Regions from separate parts of the Kluyvera huaxiensis genome, predicted to be linked through region 3. Evidence: predicted binding sites of a transcription regulator. Region 3 holds the regulator's gene; each other region holds the start of a gene.
The links. Region 3 encodes PurR, which represses purine synthesis genes. Its sites were predicted from a motif close to CANGCAAACGTTTGCNTG; they were not measured.
Positions count from the first base shown of each region.

Region 1: ABOC97_RS06845 (nucleobase:cation symporter-2 family protein) is a predicted target of PurR. The motif match lies at 1,163-1,180, and genes of this name have one in related genera.
Region 2: carA (glutamine-hydrolyzing carbamoyl-phosphate synthase small subunit) is a predicted target of PurR. The motif match lies at 1,869-1,886, and genes of this name have one in related genera.
Region 4: cvpA (colicin V production protein) is a predicted target of PurR. The motif match lies at 1,620-1,637, and genes of this name have one in related genera.

Region 1 is NZ_JBEFLV010000005.1:7,132-10,426, forward strand. Features, by position in the region: gene ABOC97_RS06845 (nucleobase:cation symporter-2 family protein) at 1-1,108, opposite strand, end outside; gene gltS (sodium/glutamate symporter) at 1,392-2,594, shown strand; gene glpK (glycerol kinase GlpK) at 2,761-3,295, opposite strand, start outside.
Region 2 is NZ_JBEFLV010000007.1:193,378-196,672, reverse strand. Features, by position in the region: gene ABOC97_RS09870 (alanyl-tRNA editing protein) at 1-432, shown strand, start outside; gene dapB (4-hydroxy-tetrahydrodipicolinate reductase) at 701-1,522, shown strand; gene carA (glutamine-hydrolyzing carbamoyl-phosphate synthase small subunit) at 1,978-3,126, shown strand; gene carB (carbamoyl-phosphate synthase large subunit) at 3,144-3,295, shown strand, end outside.
Region 3 is NZ_JBEFLV010000001.1:71,815-75,109, reverse strand. Features, by position in the region: gene ABOC97_RS00410 (MFS transporter) at 1-488, opposite strand, end outside; gene cydH (cytochrome bd-I oxidase subunit CydH) at 649-738, opposite strand; gene purR (HTH-type transcriptional repressor PurR) at 1,032-2,057, shown strand; gene punR (DNA-binding transcriptional activator PunR) at 2,074-2,985, opposite strand; gene punC (purine nucleoside transporter PunC) at 3,097-3,295, shown strand, end outside.
Region 4 is NZ_JBEFLV010000002.1:228,327-231,621, reverse strand. Features, by position in the region: gene purF (amidophosphoribosyltransferase) at 1-1,043, opposite strand, end outside; gene cvpA (colicin V production protein) at 1,077-1,565, opposite strand; gene dedD (cell division protein DedD) at 1,775-2,449, opposite strand; gene folC (bifunctional tetrahydrofolate synthase/dihydrofolate synthase) at 2,439-3,295, opposite strand, start outside.

The DNA.
Region 1 (3,295 bases), on a different contig from region 3:
CGCTCACCGCCGGGAACAGGCCCAGCACGATAAGCATCAGCGCCACCACAAAACCAACGTAGCGGCTGGCGACGCCGGTCAACTGAATCACACCGTTGTTCTGCCCAAAGCATGAATTCGGGAAGGTATTGAATACCGCAGAAACACAGGAGTTCAGGCCGTTAGCCAGCACGCCGCCTTTCAGGCGTTTCATGTACAGCGGGCCAGAAACCGGCTGCTCGGAGACGTCGGAGGTCGCGGTGATATCGCCGATGGTTTCCAGCGAGGTGATCATGAACACCAGCATCAGCGGCAGCAGCAGGTTCCAGTCGATACCTAACCCGTAGTACAGCGGTGTCGGGACCATCATCAGGCTGCTATTGGTTGGCGCGGTATTTTCCGGCAGCATGCCGAGAGCCCAGGCTGTCAGGTAGCCCGCCGCCATGGCAATCACCAGCGAGGCAATACGCAGATAAGGGTTACGCTGACGGTTAAGCAGAATAATGATGGCCAGCACAATGCCCGCCAGCAGCAGATTTTTAGGGGCACCAAAGGTGTTGTTTGCTATTGCCGCGTAGCCGCCGCCGATAGACGTCAGGCCGACCTGAATCAGCGACAGACCGATAATCATCACTACCACGCCTGAGACCAGCGGGGTGATCACGCGGCGTGCCAGGTGCAGAACACGGGATAACACCATTTCGGTGCAGCTTGCCAGCATCAGCGTACCAAACAGCGCCGCCATCATCGTTGGCACGTCAGCGCCGCCGGTTTTCAGCGCGGTGCCGCCCATGATCAGCGGAGCGACAAAGTTGAAGCTGGTACCCTGGATAGACAGTAGACCCGAGCCTACCGGGCCCCAGGCTTTAATCTGAATAATAGATGCCACACCGGAGGCGAATAGCGACATGCTGATAATGTGTTGGGTATCTTCGGCTGGCAGACCCAGCGCCTGACAAATCAGCAGCGCGGGGGTGATCACCGCAACAAACATCGCCAGCAGGTGCTGGAGTGCGGCGAAAAGCGTTTGTGGAAGCGGCGGACGGTCTTCCAGACGGTAAATTAGTTCGCTGTTCTGCTTCTGCGCAACCGGTTGCGCATCGGCTTGATCGAGGGTGTTAGAGGACATCTCTTCTGGCAATCCCGTGATGGAAAAGTGGCGATTTTAGCGGACTGGCCGGTAAAAGCAATCGGTTGCTTTCATTGGGGGGAAATTATTGCGGAAAATACCCGTATAACCTGCGTGTATTTAATGGGAGGAGTTAACAAAATTAATGAGGAAAAAACCTTTTTCTATCATTTTCCTACCGTTCTTGCTTACACTTTCGGCCGAAGCCTCATGATGAGGCCATCACGACATCGGAAATTTGTCGCGTATGAATGGATCATGCGTTTAGTAAGGAGCTGCATTTATGTTTCATCTCGATACCCTATCGACGCTCGTTGCCGCAACGCTGGTGTTGCTGCTCGGACGAAAGCTGGTCCAGAGCGTTCCCTTCCTGAAGAAATACACTATCCCTGAACCCGTTGCGGGCGGCCTGCTGGTAGCCCTGGCGCTGCTGGTGCTCAAGAAAAGCATGGGCTGGGAAATTGACTTTGATATGGGGCTGAAAGACCCGTTGATGCTGGCGTTCTTCGCCACTATCGGTCTTAACGCCAATATTGCGAGCCTGCGCGCGGGCGGGAAAGTGGTCGGCACCTTCCTGATTGTCGTCGTAGGGTTGCTGTTGTTGCAAAACACGCTCGGTATTGGAATGGCCAGGTTGCTGGGGTTGGATCCGCTAATGGGTCTGTTGGCTGGCTCCATTACGCTGTCGGGCGGGCACGGTACTGGTGCCGCGTGGAGTAAGCTGTTCATTGAGCGCTACGGCTTTAGCAATGCCACCGAAGTGGCGATGGCCTGCGCCACGTTTGGTCTGGTTCTTGGTGGGTTGATTGGCGGTCCTGTTGCGCGTTACCTGGTAAAACACTCATCGTCCCCGAACGGTACCCCGGATGACCAGGAAGTCCCTACGGCGTTTGAAAAACCGGACGTTGGGCGAGTGATTACTTCGCTGGTGCTGATTGAAACCATCGCGCTTATCGCTATCTGTCTGACGTTAGGGAGGGTGATTGCGCAACTGTTGGCCGGAAGCGCGCTGGAACTGCCGACGTTCGTTTGCGTGCTGTTTGTTGGGGTTATCCTCAGCAACGGTCTGGCGATGGTGGGCTTTTATCGTGTCTTTGAACGTGCGGTATCGGTGTTGGGTAACGTGAGTCTGTCGCTGTTTCTGGCGATGGCGCTGATGAGCCTGAAACTCTGGGAACTGGCGGATTTGGCGCTGCCAATGCTGGTTATTCTGGCGGTGCAGACGCTGGCAATGGCGCTGTATGCCGTTTTCGTAACCTATCGACTGATGGGCAAAAATTACGATGCGGCGGTGCTGGCGGCGGGTCACTGCGGTTTTGGCCTTGGCGCAACGCCGACGGCAATTGCCAACATGCAGGCGATTACCGAGCGTTTCGGCCCATCGCATACCGCTTTCCTGGTGGTGCCGATGGTGGGGGCGTTCTTTATTGATATCGTCAACGCGCTGGTGATTAAGTTGTTCCTGATGCTGCCGATGTTTGGCTGATAAAAAAGCCGGAGCATAGCTCCGGCTTTATTTTACCGTTGGCGGGGGCGCTTCGCTTGCCAGCCCTACGGAGATGGTGTGTCGGATGGCGCTTCGCTTATCCGACCTACGAATCGGTATTGTAGGCTGGATAAGACGTTTATACGTCGCCATCAGGCAAAACGGTTTACTCTTCGTGATCTTCCCACGCTAATGCGCGTTTCACCGCTTTCTTCCAGCCGCTGTAGCGGAAGTTACGCTCGGTGGTTTCAATCCCCGGACGGAACTCGCGCTCAATTACCGCTTTTTCCTGTAGTTCGTCGAGGTTCTGCCAGAAACCAACCGCCAGACCGGCAAGGTAGGCCGCGCCGAGTGCTGTGACTTCACGCACTTCCGGACGCTCTACGCGGGTACCGAGGATATCGGACTGGAACTGCATCAGGAAGTTGTTGGCTACCGCGCCACCGTCTACGCGCAGGGCGTGCAGACGAATACCGGAGTCTGCCTGCATCGCTTCCAGCACGTCGCGCGTCTGGTAAGCGATGGATTCCAGCGTTGCACGGATGATGTGGTTAGAGTTCACGCCGCGGGTCAGACCGAATATCGCCCCACGCGCATACGGGTCCCAATAAGGTGCGCCGAGGCCGGTAAATGCAGGCACCACGTACACGCCGTTGGTATCTTTCACCTTAGTGGCGAAGTATTCGGAGTCGAACGCGTCG
Region 2 (3,295 bases), on a different contig from region 3:
GTACATATCGTCGAGCAGGCATTACCGCTGGGGGAAACCCTGCTGCGCATTGATGCTGCTGCCCGTCAGTATCATGCGCGATTACATTCTGCCGGACATTTGATTGGTATGGCGGGCGAGCAGTGCGGCTGGCGGCCGGTTAAAGCACATCACTGGCCGGGGGAAGGGCGTATTACCTTTGCGGCGGGTGAATCGGCGGTGCTGCCAGAAGCGGAGGCCTTACTGGCGATTATTAGCGCCTGGCAGGTAGAAGCTCTTCCGCGTCGAATGGCTTTCGAAGGCGGTCTGCGGCTGGTGGCGTTTGGTGAGCTGCCGGCCTATCCCTGCGGTGGGACACACGTCGCCTGTTTATCTGAGATTGGCGACGTGACGATAACCCAGTTGAAGCTCAAGAAGGGAGAAATGATCGTTCGCTATTCGTTGCTGCCCTGAAATCCTTATCTGCAATAGGGCTACGTTGATTGGCTGGCAGCCTGAGCTTTTCTGGTTGTTTTCCCACCACTCCGCGTCATTGCGAGCAAGTTTGACTTCTTTCCCTCACTGCGGCAATGATTCATCCTGCGGGATGAATCATGTCTTTTACTGATATTCCTCTCTGTTTATCATTAAATTCTAATTATGGACGTTTTCGGCTGGCGACCCTGCTGCGGGCTAGTTACTCTGAAAACGATTTACGCAAAATTAACAAAAGAGAATAGCTATGCATGATGCACAAATCCGCGTTGCCATTGCGGGCGCTGGCGGCCGCATGGGACGGCAGTTAATTCAGGCCACGATGGCGATGGAAGGCGTTCAACTGGGCGCTGCGCTGGAACGCGAAGGTTCCTCTTTACTGGGCAGCGATGCCGGTGAATTGGCGGGCGCTGGGAAATCAGGCGTCACCGTTCAGAGCAGCCTCGACGCGGTAAAAGATGATTTTGACGTGTTTATTGATTTTACCCGCCCGGAAGGCACGCTAACGCACCTGGCGTTTTGCCGTCAGCACGGTAAAGGCATGGTCATCGGCACCACCGGTTTCGATGATGCGGGAAAGCAGGCCATTCGTGATGCGTCGCAGCAGATTGCCATCGTGTTCGCGGCCAACTTCAGCGTCGGCGTAAACGTGATGCTGAAGCTGCTGGAGAAAGCGGCGAAGGTGATGGGTGACTACACCGATATTGAAATTATTGAAGCGCACCACCGTCATAAAGTGGACGCGCCTTCAGGCACCGCGCTGGCGATGGGTGAGGCGATTGCCGGGGCGCTGGATAAAGATTTGAAAGATTGCGCGGTCTATTCTCGCGAAGGTTATACCGGCGAACGCGTGCCGGGCACCATTGGCTTTGCCACCGTTCGTGCAGGTGACATTGTGGGCGAACACACTGCGATGTTTGCTGATATTGGCGAGCGCGTGGAGATTACGCACAAGGCTTCCAGTCGTATGACGTTTGCTAATGGCGCGGTCAGATCGGCATTGTGGCTTAAATCAAAATCAAATGGTCTTTTTGACATGCGTGATGTATTGAATTTGAATGATCTATAAGAGTTTATTACCCATCGTGATGTGGTTGTTGTAATCATAACTACTTGATTACGCAGGGCGATATTTTATCGCCCTTTATTTTATCTGTATTTTTTAATATTAAGCCTAAACTGGCTATTTTTATATGTTTTCTTGCCATAATGTGTTGGTTAAATGTAAATTTTGACCATCTGGTCTACTTTTTCACTCTGCCTGATGCGATTTAACACTCTTCCTGGTCCGCAAGCGTTTTCCACAACGACTTATCTGATCTTTTTGACCTCTTTTGGCGGCTGATTTATCCAGTGCCACAAAATAATGATAAAAATTGTCCTTTAAGGTAGACTTTTGCCTAGGCTGTCTCTAGAATGCCGCCGTTTGCCAGAAATACGTCGGTAAGCAGATTTGCATTGATTTGTGCCATTGTTATGCATTAATATGCAAATAAAGCGAGTAAATATTCTCTGGAGGGTGTTTTGATTAAGTCAGCGCTATTGGTTCTGGAAGACGGAACCCAGTTTTACGGTCGGGCCATCGGGGCAACGGGTTCGGCGGTTGGGGAAGTCGTTTTCAATACTTCAATGACCGGTTATCAAGAAATCCTCACTGATCCTTCCTATTCTCGCCAAATCGTCACTCTTACTTATCCCCATATTGGTAATGTCGGCACCAACGCCGCTGATGAAGAGTCCTCCCAGGTTCACGCTCAGGGTCTGGTTATTCGTGACCTGCCGCTGATTGCCAGCAACTACCGCAATACCGAAGACCTCTCTTCTTACCTGAAACGCCATAACATCGTGGCGATTGCCGATATCGATACTCGTAAGCTGACCCGTTTACTGCGCGAGAAAGGCGCTCAGAACGGCTGCATCATCGCCGGTGATAACCTCGATGCGCAGCTGGCGCTGGAAAAAGCCAAAGCCTTCCCGGGCCTGAACGGGATGGACCTGGCAAAAGAAGTGACCACGGCTGAAACCTACGGCTGGACCCAGGGTAGCTGGACGCTGGAAGGCGAACTGCCGGAAGCGAAGTCCGAAGAAGAGCTGCCGTTCCACGTCGTTGCCTACGATTTTGGCGCGAAACGTAACATTCTGCGCATGCTGGTGGACCGTGGCTGCCGCCTGACGGTGGTTCCGGCGAAAACCTCTGCCGAAGACGTCCTGAAGATGAATCCAGACGGTATCTTCCTGTCAAACGGCCCCGGCGACCCGGCTCCGTGTGACTACGCAATTGAAGCGATTGAAAAATTCCTCCAGACCGAGGTTCCGGTGTTTGGTATCTGCCTGGGCCATCAGCTGCTAGCGCTGGCCAGCGGTGCGAAAACCATCAAGATGAAGTTCGGTCACCACGGTGGCAACCACCCGGTGAAAGATATCGATAACAACGTGGTGATGATTACCGCGCAGAACCACGGTTTTGCGGTAGATGAAGCCACGCTGCCTGCTAACCTGCGCGTGACCCACAAATCGCTGTTCGATGGCACCCTGCAGGGGATTCATCGCACCGATAAACCGGCATTCAGCTTCCAGGGCCACCCTGAAGCGAGCCCGGGTCCGCACGACGCTGCGCCGCTGTTCGACCACTTTATCGAGTTAATTGAGCAATACCGTCAGTCCGCGAAATAATCAGGAGTTATAGAGCCATGCCAAAACGTACAGACATAAAAAGTATCCTGATTCTGGGCGCGGGCCCGATTGTTATCGGTCAGGCGTGTGAGTTTGACTACTCCGGTGCCCAGGCGTGTAAAGCGCTGCGTGAAGAGGGCTACCGCGTCATCCTGGTGAACTCCAACCC
Region 3 (3,295 bases):
AGGAACGACATTCGCCAGCCAATTGTTTCACCAAGCCAGGTTGCCGCAGGAACGCCGCCAATATTGGCAATCGTCAGCCCCATAAACATGGTGGCGACCGCGCTGGCCTGCTTGTGTTTTGGCACTACGCTTGCCGCTACAACCGATCCCAGACCGAAGAACGCTCCGTGGTTGAGACTGGTAATAATGCGCGACAGCATCAGGGTGGTATAGTCCGGCGAAATAGCCGACAGCACGTTGCCCAGCGTAAAAATGGCCATCAGGAAGATCAGAGCGTTACGACGGCCGCGATGGGACAACAGCAGCGTCATCAGCGGCGCACCGACCATAACCCCTACCGCATAGGCGCTGATCAGCATTCCGGCCGCCGGTATGGAGACGTCAACGCCTTTCGCAATAACGGGCAGCAGCCCCATCGGTGAGAACTCTGTGGTACCAATACCAAATGCCCCGATAGCTAACGCTAGTAAGGGAAAGTTAATTTTCATGCAATGACTCCGTTTAGCCGCAGTCTGGACGCGGCCTGGCAACATAGTGCAAAAGCATGACATCAATCACAGAAAAACAGAAGTGTACAAAACTGCAAAAGATTATTGCGAAATGAGTAACAATCAGTCGTGAGGGAGCGGATGCCCCCTCACTGGGGAATTAATGCAAAATAGCGGTAAAACCTGCAGCGACGATCAGAGCCAGCGCAATAACGGTCGTACAGAGAGACAGTTTAAGATCGGTACTCATCAATTTTTCTCCTTTTGATTACCACAGTAAAACTGCGTTTAATCATTTTTGCACAGTTAATCGTAAAAATCTTCACAGATTTAGCAGGATGTTTGTTTTTGCTCTTCCACTTTGCGCCAGGATAAGTCAAAATTCGACGCTTATTTATGAGCGTACCGGCCATTGACCCCCTCCTGTCGTCCTGTATCGTTTCCCGGCGAATCACAATCACTAAGATTGTGCCAGGGTGTGTGAAGGCAAACGTTTTCCTTTCGATTTTATCAGGGGCAGGCCAGGGTCTGGAGTGAGATGGAATGGCAACAATTAAAGATGTAGCGAAGCGCGCAAACGTTTCCACTACAACCGTATCACATGTAATTAACAAAACGCGTTTTGTCGCTGAAGATACGCGCGAAGCCGTGTGGGCGGCTATCAAAGAGCTGCATTACTCACCGAGCGCCGTTGCCCGTAGCTTGAAGGTCAATCACACCAAATCGATTGGTTTGCTGGCCACCAGCAGCGAGGCCGCCTACTTTGCCGAAATTATCGAAGCCGTTGAGAAAAACTGCTTTGAGAAAGGCTATACCCTGATTCTCGGCAACGCGTGGAACAATCTAGAAAAGCAGCGCGCTTATCTGTCGATGATGGCGCAAAAACGCGTCGATGGCCTGCTGGTCATGTGCTCTGAGTATCCAGAACCCCTGCTGACTATGCTCGAAGAGTATCGTCACATTCCTATGGTGGTGATGGACTGGGGTGAAGCTAAAGCTGATTTTACCGATTCGGTTATCGATAACGCCTTTGAAGGCGGCTATATGGCTGGTCGTTACCTCATCGAGCGCGGCCATCGCGATATTGGCGTGATCCCTGGCCCACTGGAGCGTAACACCGGCGCAGGTCGTCTGGCGGGCTTCATGAAGGCAATGGAAGAAGCGCTGATCAACGTCCCGGCTAGCTGGATTGTTCAGGGCGACTTTGAGCCCGAGTCAGGCTATCGCGCGATGCAGCAGATTCTGTCTCAGCACCCGCGCCCTACCGCCATCTTCTGCGGCGGTGATGTGATGGCGATGGGTGCGCTCTGCGCCGCCGATGAGATGGGGCTGCGCGTGCCGCAGGATATTTCACTCATCGGTTACGATAACGTGCGCAACTCCCGCTTCTTTACGCCGGCGCTGACCACCATTCACCAGCCAAAAGATTCGCTCGGTGAAACGGCCTTCAATATGCTGATGGACCGTATCGTCAGCAAGCGCGAAGAGTCGCAGTCGATTGAGGTGCATCCACGCCTTATCGAGCGTCGCTCCGTGGCCGACGGCCCGTACCGCGACTACCGCCGTTAATTTTCCAACGGACGCCTTACACGGGCGTCCGCAACCACTCCTCGTTTAACGTCTCACTGTCCCCCAGATACTCCAGCAGCCAATTTAATGCTGGCGAAGCTTCGCTTTGCTGCCAGGTCACACAGCAAGCCGCATCCGGGAAGGGATTTTCCAGCGTCAACGCCACCCACTCCCCGCTATCCAGCCACGGCTGCGCCCGATGTCCGGGGACCATTGCGGCACACAGCCCTGCTGAAATGCAGGTTTCCGAGGATTCCCAGTCCGGTACTACCACCCTCTTTTGGTTATCCAGCAGCCAGGTCGTACGTTTGGGTAATGAACGCGAGGTATCTTCGCGCACCAGCGATGGCCAGTTGCGCAACACTTCATCGCTAAGCGGGCCTTCCATCTTCGCCAGAGGATGGGAGCTCGCCACCACGCAGTGCCAGTTCAGCATGCCCATATCGCGAAAAGCAAAGCGCCCACCGACCGGAATGGCCTGGGTGGCGCCAATCGCTAATTCCACGCGTCCATCAGCCAGGGCGTCCCACACGCCGTTGAACACTTCCTGAAAAACAATCAGTTCAACATCGTTAAAATGACGGTAAAAATCGACAATCAGCTGGCGGGTACGTTCCGGTTTAACGATATTATCGACGGCAATGGCTAACTGCCCGCGCCAGCCGTTAGCAATCTGCTGGCATTGCTGGCGCGTGATCTGCATTTTTTTGATGACAGAGCGCCCTTCCTTTAAAAACCATGCTCCCGCGGGCGTTAATTCAACATCCCGATGGCGTCGTTCAAACAGCGGGACCGCCAGCCACTCTTCAAGCTGACGCACCGTATAGCTAACCGCTGAAGGCACCCGGTGCAGCTCCTGCGCTGCCGCGCTAAAACTACCATTACGGGCTACCGCATCAACCACTTCCAGAGAATATTCAGACCACATTTTTTGCCTGCAAAAAATTTGAACCCATGACTCAAATATTAGCGTTTCACAACCGCTATTGCACTCTCTACACTCTGCCGGACTATTTACTAACGATAAAAAGGGCGATTTATGCAACCTGGGAAAGGATTTTTAGTCTGGCTCGCGGGACTCAGCGTGCTGGGCTTTTTGGCGACCGATATGTACCTGCCAGCCTTCGCGGCCATTCAGGAAGACCTGCAAACGCCGGCATCCGCAGTGAGTGCCAGCCTGAGTCTGTTCCTCGCGGGTTTCGCGATAGCGCAACTGCTGTGGGGGCCACTGTCTGACC
Region 4 (3,295 bases), on a different contig from region 3:
CGCACTGACTTACGACGCAGCTGCTGACCCGGCATGATAAAGGTACGGCCAACGTAACGGTTTTTCACAAAACCCTGACGGTACGGTTTATCCAGAATACGGGCAATCTCCAGCGCGATATCGCAAGAGGTTTCTGGAATCGGGATAACCACGTCGATATCCAGATCTTCCCACTCGCGCGCGATTTTCTCGCCAAGCTTGGTGCCCATGTTAACGCGAGCGCTGTAGACGGAAATCTTATCGATAAAGGAGTCCGGGCGCGCAAAGTAGACGTATTCGAACAGGCATGGGTTGCTCACCGGGTTGTCAGCACATTGACGGGTAAACAGCTGCCCTTTCTCAGTGATGTAGACCGCTTCGCCCGGCGCCACATCGCGCAGGAATTCAAAGCCCAGCGTATCCAGCGCCACGCTTTCGGAAGCCACCATATACTCGGTACGACCGTCGCCAATATCACGTTTGCCCAGCACCAGCGGACGGATGCCGTTAGGGTCGCGGAAAGCAACCATGCCGTGACCGATAATCATCGCGACGCACGCATAGGCACCACGAATCTGACGATTCGTCGCGGCAATGGCGGCAAAGATATTGTCGGCTTCCAGCGGGTAATGGCGGAAGTTATCCAGCTCGCTGGCAAAAATATTGAGCAGGATTTCAGAATCAGAAGTGGTGTTGATGTGGCGGCGTTTCTCTTCAAACAGCTTCTGACGTAACTCATGCGCGTTGGTCAGGTTGCCGTTGTGCGCAAGCGTAATACCGTATGGCGAGTTAACGTAGAAAGGCTGAGCTTCAGAAGCGCTGGAGCTGCCCGCCGTTGGGTAGCGCACATGGCCAATACCCATATTGCCCTGCATACGCTGCATGTGGCGGGCTTCAAAGACATCGCTGACCAGGCCGTTTGCCTTACGCAACCGGAAGCAGTTGTTGGCATCAATGGTGATGATGCCAGCGGCATCCTGTCCACGGTGCTGCAGCACCGTTAGCGCATCATAAATCGACTGGTTAACCGGCATGACACCGGCGATACCGACAATACCGCACATACGTCTTTTCCTCGTTAAGCAACGACCCAAAGTTTATACTTTGGGCAAGAAACTTGACGAGCTTTGGAGGTATTCGAAAAACCATCTGATAACCGGTGAAAAATAGGGAATAAACTGCGAGTGCAGCCAGTCATCGCTCTTCGCCATCCCGGTAAAGGTATCAAGGAAGAACAGGATGGCGGCGATAATCAGCACCCCACGTAAAGCGCCAAAGCAGATCCCCAACACCCTATCTGTACCCGACAGACCGGTTTTTTCCACCAGTTGGCCTATCACATAGTTCACGATAGCACCAACGATGAGCGTTACGATAAACAGCGCTGCAATCGCAATCCCGTTTCGAACCCGTTCATCTTCAAAGCCCGTAAACCAGACAGACAGTTCCGTGTAGTAATGGCTGGCAACATAGAAGGCACAGCCCCAGGTTACCAACGATAATGCTTCACGAACAAAGCCGCGGATAAGACTCACTAAGCAAGAAAAGCCCAGTACCGCGATAATGGCATAATCAATCCAGACCATAAATGTCCCACGATTTTACGCCCTGTCATCCAGTTCGGGCGCATTCTAACAGAAAAAGAAAACGTTTGCGTAGGGATTTCCTTCCCTGGCGTAAATAAAAAATGGCGCTGAAAAAATATTCAACGCCACGGTTTCGGGCCCACACCCACGGGCAAAAAAATGCCCCTCATCCCGCGGTGGGAAGGGTTTGGGTGCAGGGTAAAGCTGCGTTAGTTCGGGGTATATCCCATCACAACACCGCTTAATCCCGACAGCTGTTTCAGTTCGCCAAGCGAACCTTTCAGCTTATCTTTTGAGGCTTCCGGGCCAACAAGAATACGCGTAATTTTACCCTGAACCGGCGTAGAAGGCGACGTGTAAGCGCGATAACCCGCACCGCGCAGGCTGGCGACAATTTCATTCACCTTATCGGCGTTCTTCAGTGCCCCCAACTGCACCACGTAGGCTTTCCCCACCGGCGCTGGCTGCTCTTCCGGCGCGGCTTTTGGCGGTGGCGTGACGGCAACCTGTTCTGTTACCGGCTGTGGTTTAGGCTTAGGCTTTTCAACCGGCTTCGGTTTTGGCGGTTCAGCCGTCGGCGGGATCTGTTCCAGATCGCCGTTGCCGTTGACCGCAAGGCGGCTGGAATCCAGCGACGGTGCCGCAGCATCCCCTGCCCTGACTTCTTCTGCCGCGCCTTCAGGTGGCTGCGCTGGCAGCGCCTGCGTGGCGGTTGGCAACATATCGGGCTCGTCGCGATCGCCTGGTTTTGGCACCAGCGGAATAGCCGCGAACTCATCCTGATAATGTTTTTTTTGCCCGTCAAGAAGCCCTGGCAGCACGATAACGCCCAGGGCAACTAATACTATCGTCCCGACAAGACGGTTTTGAAACTTACTTGCCACCAGCTATCCCCGCGTCCAACTCTTCCATCACATGCGCTACCGTGTGGAACGAACCACACACCAGCACCGTATCCTCCGGCGTCGCGTCGGCCATTGCGGCACTCCATGCCTGTGCCACGCTAGCGAAGACGGTACCTGCGCGCAGATGTTCACGCAGCTGTTCCGCTGTCGCCCCTCGAGGCCCTTCCAGCGGTGCGCAATACCAGTCGTCAACGACCTCTTCCAGACATGCCAGCGTACCGGCAATATCCTTATCATGCAGCATACCAATAACCGCCCGCACTCGCCCATTTTTCGGCAGTGATTTGAGACGTCCGGCAAGGTAGGCCGCCGCATGCGGGTTATGCGCAACGTCTAAAATGACGCGCGGCTCAGTTTGAATTGTCTGGAAACGGCCGGGCAAAATCGCGTTAGCAATGCCGTCACGAATGGCATCTTCACTCACTACAAGCCCACTGGCACGCAGCGCTGCCAGCGCCGTGGCGGCGTTAGGCTGCGGCACGTTCGGCAGCGGCAGATTCCGCATCTCGCCCTGTGCGTCGCTAAAGCTCCAGCTGTCGGCCTCAATCGTGTAACGCCAATCAACGTCACGCTGGCGCAGCAGTGCACCTTTCTCGCGTGCCACATCAGCAATGGTATGCGGCATATCTGGCTCACCGACGACAGCCGGACGGCCAGCGCGAAACACGCCCGCTTTCTCACGACCGATACTTTCGCGATCCGGCCCTAACCAGTCGGTATGATCCAGCGCGATGCTGGTCACTACGGCAACATTGGCATCCACAATATTGGTGGCATCCAGACGACCGCCTAAACCTACTTCGAGGATAACCACATCGACCTTAG